2 regions of the Streptomyces sp. NPDC021749 genome follow, and region 1 is predicted to be linked to the other one. Evidence: riboswitches for the same ligand, from Rfam matches in the RefSeq annotation. Region 1 holds a riboswitch; the other holds the start of a gene.
The links. A riboswitch is a leader RNA that binds a small molecule or an ion and turns the genes downstream of it on or off. The one in region 1 is predicted to bind S-adenosylmethionine.
Positions count from the first base shown of each region.

Region 1 (3,296 bases):
ATCGCCACAATGTTATCCCCTTTAACGAAACGGAATTGCCCCGTCCGTTTTTGATGGACGGGGCAATTCCGGTCAAGCAGGGGAAGAGATGGCGCAAATCCGCGCCTGTTCTCTCAACATCCGGACGCCGCGCGCCCGTAAGAACGCGCGGCCGGCCCGGACGGAAGGTCAGCAGCCTCCGGCGACCGCGGGGATGATCGAGACGCCCGCGCCGTCCGGCGTCGGCGTCTCCAGCCCCTGCTCGAAGCGGACGTCGTCGTCGTTGACGTAGACGTTCACGAAGCGGCGCAGCTTGCCGGCGTCGTCGAGCACCCGGGCCGCGATGCCCTGGTGGTTCTCCTCCAGATCGGCGATCACCTCGGAGAGGGTCGCGCCCTCGGCGGTGACCTCGGCCTCGCCGCCGGTGTACGTGCGGAGGATGGTGGGGATGCGGACCGTGACGCTCATGGTTCTGCCTTCCGGACAGGGATTACGGAGTACGTGTGCGAAGGACGGCGCGGACTCAGCCGGCCAGGCCGGCCGCGCGGAACGCGTCCAGGTTCGGACGGATCGTGGCCGTCGGCCCGGTGGTCGGCGCGACCGCGTCCAGCGTCTTCAGGCCGTCACCCGTATTGAGGACAACGGTGGTCAGCGCCGGGTCGAGCAGCCCCTCCTCGATGAGCTTCCTGGTCACACCGACGGTCACCCCGCCCGCGGTCTCCGCGAAGATGCCCTCCGTCCGGGCCAGCAGCTTGATCGCGTCCACGACCTGCTCGTCGTCGACGTCCTCCACCGCACCGCCGGTACGGCGCGCGATGTCCAGTACGTACGGACCGTCCGCCGGGTTGCCGATCGCCAGCGACTTGGCGATGGTGTTCGGCTTCTGCGGGCGCACGACGTCATGCCCGGCCTTGAAGGCCGTCGACACCGGCGAGCAGCCCTCCGCCTGGGCACCGAAGATCTTGTACGGCTTGTCCTCGACCAGCCCGAGGGCGATCAGCTCCTTGAGGCCCTTGTCGATCTTCGTCAGCTGGGAGCCGGACGCGATCGGGATGACGATCTGGTCCGGCAGCTGCCAGCCGAGCTGCTCGCAGATCTCGTAGGCAAGGGTCTTGGAACCCTCGCCGTAGTAGGGCCGCAGGTTGACGTTGACGAAGCCCCAGCCCTCGCCGAGCGGGTCGCCGATGAGCTCCGAGCAGAAGCGGTTGACGTCGTCGTAGTTGCCCTCGATGCCGACCAGGTCACCGCCGTAGATCGCGGCCATGACGACCTTGCCGGCCTCCAGGTCGTGCGGGATGAAGACGCAGGACTTGAAGCCCGCGCGGCGCGCCGCGGCGCCGACCGCACCGGCGAGGTTGCCGGTCGAGGAGCAGGACAGGGTCGTGAAGCCGAAGGCGCGGGCGGCCTCGACGGCGATCGCGACGACGCGGTCCTTGAAGGAGTGGGTCGGGTTGCCGGAGTCGTCCTTGACGTACAGGCCGCCGGTGACGCCGAGCTCGGCGGCGAGCCGGTCGGCCTTGACGAGCTTGGTGAAGCCGGGGTTGAGGTTCGGCTTCTCGGCCACGTCGGCGGGGACCGGGAGCAGCGGGGCGTAGCGCCAGATGTTGTCCGGGCCGGCCTCGATCTGCTTCCTCAGGGCCTCAGGGTCGCCGCTCGGCAGGTCGTAGGCGACTTCGAGCGGCCCGAAACAGCTGGCACAGGCGAAGATCGGGCCGAGGTCGAAGCGCTCACCGCACTCCCGGCAGGACAACGCGACGGCGGGGCCCAGAGCGACGGGAGTGGGGTTTGCGGTGGTTTCGGTGACTTGCACAGCCATGGAGGCGAGGCCCTTTCTCCTCATCTTCCTCGCGGCGCATCTCGTCGCGAGACGGATTTGGCACCTTCCCTAGCCGGGAGCCTCGGCGCGCTGGACGCGGAGACCGACTGGAGGGTTGCCGGGGCTTCAACGGGCCGTATCCCTCTGCCCCTCTGGATGAGCGGTATGGCGCTGGGACGAAACCCAGGCGTTTGTCGCGTGGCGACCCCGGCATGCGAGGGTCATCCGCGTTGTTCAAGACTGTAACCGAAGGCACTGACAGTTGAGATAGTCGTCCGAACCGCGAGATGGATCACACGATGGACCACATAGCGACCGCTGCACCGGCGGCCACCGAGGAGTCGTAAACGTGCTGGAAGAGGTGGAGCGCTGGCTGCGCAGTCGCTCGTGGTCGGCTGCCGATCGCCCATTGGAGCAGCTGCTGGCGGCCAAGCGCCAGACGGGCCGTACGGTCAGTGTCGTCCTGCCCGCGCTGGACGAGGAGGCCACGGTCGGCGCGATCGTGGCGACGATCCGTGCCGAGCTGATGACCGACGCCGTCCCGCTGGTCGACGAGCTGGTGGTGCTGGATTCCGGGTCCACGGACCGGACGGCCGACGTCGCGGCGGCGGCCGGTGCCAAGGTCGTCCACCGTGACGCGGTGCTGCCGCGGCTCCCCGTCGTCCCCGGCAAGGGCGAGGTGCTGTGGCGCTCGCTTCTCGCGACCACCGGCGACATCGTCTGCTTCGTCGACGCCGATCTGCGCGAGTTCTCCGCGACCTTCGTCGCCGGGATCGTCGGGCCGCTGCTGACCGATCCGGACCTGCAGTTCGTCAAGGCGATGTACGACCGCCCGCTGGAGACCGGGGGCGAGGGTGCGGGGCCGGGCCAGGGCGGCCGGGTCACCGAACTCGTCGCCCGTCCGCTGCTCAACCTCCACTGGCCGCAGCTGGCCGGCTTCGTCCAGCCGCTGGGCGGCGAGTACGCGGCCCGCCGTTCGCTGCTGGAGCGGCTGCCCTTCCCGGTCGGCTACGGCGTCGAGCTGGGCCTGCTCGTCGACGCACTGCACACCGTCGGCCTGGACGCCCTCGCCCAGGTGGACGTCGGCGTACGCAAGCACCGCCATCAGGACGGCCAGGCCCTCGGCAGGATGGCCGCCGCGATCTACCGCACCGCCCAACTCCGCCTGGCCCGCGGCCACTTGGTGCGGCCCCGGCTCACCCAGTTCGACCGCGGCGAGGCGGGCTTCGTGCCCCGGACCACGGACGTGGACACCGAGGAACGGCCGCCCATGACCGACATCCCGGAATACGCGGCCAGGCGGGCGGCCTGACCCGCGTCGCACGTTTGCACGGATCTGTCACTGGTTAATCTCGCGACATGGTCTCCGAGCGCAGTGTGGGCAACGCAGGTGCCGAGGTTCTCGTCGCGTCCAACCGCGGACCGGTCTCGTACGCCGTGGGGGAGGGCGGGGCGCTGACCGCGAAGCGGGGCGGGGGCGGGCTGGTGTCGGGGCTGTCGG
Region 1 is NZ_JBFACE010000017.1:135,054-138,349, reverse strand. Features, by position in the region: gene AB0G35_RS19235 (MoaD/ThiS family protein) at 169-447, opposite strand; gene thrC (threonine synthase) at 503-1,795, opposite strand; SAM riboswitch class I at 1,813-1,958, opposite strand; gene AB0G35_RS19225 (glucosyl-3-phosphoglycerate synthase) at 2,145-3,107, shown strand; gene AB0G35_RS19220 (trehalose-6-phosphate synthase) at 3,155-3,296, shown strand, end outside.

Region 2 (3,296 bases), on a different contig from region 1:
CGGGGACGCAACGCCCGTCCTCCGTGCGGTAGTTCCAGCGGGCGCCGTCGGAGACGAGTTCCTTGACCGCTCGCAGGAAGCGGTCGACATGCTCGTCGGGCGTGCCCGCGCCGAAGGACACGCGGATGGCGTTGAGGGAGCTTTCGCCGGGGGCCGCGTCGGGGGCGCCGCACTCGCCGGGGTCCTGCGGGGCGCTGCCCAGCAGGGTGCGGACGAGCGGGTGCGCGCAGAAGAGGCCGTCGCGGACGCCGATGCCGTACTCGGCGGAGAGGGCGGCGGCGAAGTGGGAACTGTTCCAGCCGTCCACCACGAAGGAGATCACGCCGACGCGCGGGGCGTCGTCGCCGAAGAGGGAGAGGACGCGCACCTCGGGGACCTCGGCCAGCCCCGCGCGGACCCGCGCGATCAGCTCCTGTTCGCGGGCGACGAGTGTGTCGAAGCCCGCCTCGGTGAGCGCCTTGCAGGCGGAGGCGATGGCGTAGGCGCCGATGACGTTGGGCGAGCCGGCCTCGTGGCGGGCGGCCGTGGTGTGCCATTCGACGTCGACGCCGCCGTCCGGGCGCCGCGAGACCGTGCGGCTGGCGCCGCCGCCCGCCAGGTACGGGTCGGCGTCCTGCAGCCAGTCCGCACGGCCGGCCAGAACACCGGCGCCGAACGGCGCGTACAGCTTGTGGCCGGAGAAGGCGACCCAGTCGACGTCGAGTTCGGCGAGGTCGACGGGGTGGTGCGGGGCGAGCTGCGCGGCGTCGAGGACGATCCGGGCGCCGTGCGCATGCGCCGCGGCGGCCAGTTCGCGGACCGGCCACAGTTCGCCGGTGACGTTGGAGGCGCCGGTGACGCAGACCAGGGCCGGGCCGTAGGGCTCGCGGTCGGCGAGGGCTCGCTCCAGGGTTGCGACGGCCTGCGCCGGGGTGCGCGGGGCGTTGAGGTAGGTGACCGTCAGGTCGGCGCGCTGTTCCCAGGGCAGCAGCGAGGCGTGGTGCTCGGTCTCGAAGACGAATACCCGGGTGTTCTGCGGGAGTACGGCGGCGAGGAGGTTGAGCGAGTCGGTGGTGGAGCGGGTGAAGACCACTTGGTCGCCTTCCCGTCGCCCCTCACCGGCCTTGCCCGACGGGTCTTCGCCCGGGCCTCCTTCGATACGGCAGCCGAGGAAGTCGGCAACCGTGCGGCGGGCGTTCTCGAAGAGGTCGGTGGAGAGCTGCGAGAGGTATCCGGCGCCGCGGTGCACGCTGCCGTAGTAGGGGGCGTAGGCGGCCACGTCGTCCCAGACCCGCTGCAGTGCCGGGGCGCTGGCGGCGTAGTCCAGCGCGGCGTAGTCGACCTCGCCGCCGGTCACGAGCGGGACCCGGACGTCCCGGCCGAGGACCGGCAGCGGGGCGCAGACGGAGCGGTCGGCGGCAACGGCGGAAACGGACATGGCGAACTCCCGTGAGGCGTGAGCGAATTCGCTGCGGGGCAGGGCGCGGCGGCGCTTTCGGGTGTGCGGAAGCGCGCGGCGCGGGGCGCAGCGTGAAAGGAAAAAAGGGGTGCGGAAAAGGGGCCTTGGGGCCCTATCGCATTCGCTGATTCACGGAAGTTCTCCCTCGGGGACCAGGATCCCTGGCGAGGGATCCGCGCTTGCCGCAGACCTCGCTGACTGCGGCCTGGTCATCACCCGGGGCACCCCGCCACGGAAGGAGGGTTGCCGGACAGCGGGCCGGGGCCTGTGTCGCTGTCACTCGTGACCTGCGCAGCATCATGCCACAAGAGCGTTTACGCGCAAGGGCCCGGTCCATATGACGGACCGGGCCCCGCGTCACACCCTGCGTCACCGACCGCTCAGGCGTTGCTGGCGGCCACCCAGCGCTCCAGCGCCCGCTTGGCCGCGCCCGAGTCGATCGAGGCGGCGGCCCGCTCGATGCCGCGCCGGATCTGCTCGGCCAGCGGGGCGTCCGACGGCTCCAGCGCGGCGAGTGCGGCCGCGGAGTTCAGCAGCACCGCGTCGCGGACCGGGCCGGTCTCGCCGTCCAGCAGCCGGCGGGCGACGTCCGCGTTGTACGAGGCGTCGGCGCCGCGCAGCGCCTCGACGGGGACGAGGGGGATGCCGACGTCGCGGGGGTCGAAGGCCTCCTCGCGGACCGTGCCGTCGCGCACGATCCAGACCCGCGAGGTGGCGGTGGTGGTCAGCTCGTCGAGGCCGTCGTCGCCGCGGAAGACCAGGGCGGAGGAGCCGCGCTCGGCGAGCACGCCGGCCAGGATGGGCGCCATCCGGGCGTCCGCGACGCCGGTGGCCTGGGCCTTCACCCGGGCGGGGTTGGTCAGCGGGCCGAGCACGTTGAACGTGGTGCGGATGCCGAGCTGGCCGCGGGCGTTGGCGACGTGCCGGAGGGAGGGGTGGAACTTCACCGCGAAGCAGAAGGTGATGCCGGCCTCCTGGGCGACCTCGGTGACCCGCTGCGGGGTGAGGTCGAGGTTGACGCCGAGCTTCTCCAGGACGTCGGAGGCGCCGCTGGCGGAGGACGCGGCGCGGTTGCCGTGCTTGACGACCTTGGCGCCGGTGCCGGCGACGACGATCGAGGACATGGTGGAGATGTTGACGGTCTTGGCGCCGTCGCCGCCGGTGCCGACGATGTCGACGCTGGGGCCCGGCACCTCGATCAGCCGGGCGTGCTCGTACATCGTCCGGACCAGTCCGGAGATCTCCGCGACGGTCTCGCCCTTGGCGCGCAGGGCCACCGCGAATCCGGCGATCTGGGCGTCGCTGGCCTCGCCCCGCATGATCCTGTCCATCGCCCAGGCGGTGTCGTCGGCGGTGAGGTCGCGGCCGTCGAGCAGGGCGTTCAGGAGGCCCGGCCAGGTGTGGGCCGCCACGCTGTCGCCGCCTGCCGGGGTCACAACGTTCATGGTCCACGCTCCTGGTGTCTGTCCTGCTTATGCCGTTCACCCTATCGAGACGGACGGCACGCCGGAGGGCCCCGTCCGACGTGCGGACGGGGCCCTCTGGGTGGCGTACTACCTACGGTGCGCTACGAGGCGCGCGAGTGATCAGTGGTGGCCGTGGCCGCTGGTGATCTCCCGGTACTCCTCGACCGTGGGCTTGGGGATGACGTTGTCCTCGCCGTAGTAGCTCTTGGAGAGCTTGGCGCGGAGCTTCTGCGACCGCTTGATCTTGCGGCGGACGCCGTTCTCGTCGACCTCCGGGCCCAGCTCGAACGGCTCGGGCTGCTCGTGCTGCGTCAGGAAGTGCAGCTGCTCCTGGTTGAGCGGCTCGTGGACCTCGATGAACTCACCGTGCGGCAGGCGCTTGATGATGCCGG
Region 2 is NZ_JBFACE010000087.1:6,929-10,224, reverse strand. Features, by position in the region: gene AB0G35_RS36940 (aminotransferase class V-fold PLP-dependent enzyme) at 1-1,417, opposite strand, end outside; SAM riboswitch class IV at 1,609-1,726, opposite strand; gene trpD (anthranilate phosphoribosyltransferase) at 1,819-2,883, opposite strand; gene AB0G35_RS36930 (ubiquinol-cytochrome c reductase cytochrome b subunit) at 3,025-3,296, opposite strand, start outside.
Region 2: another riboswitch for S-adenosylmethionine. It lies ahead of AB0G35_RS36940 (aminotransferase class V-fold PLP-dependent enzyme); the one in region 1 lies ahead of thrC (threonine synthase).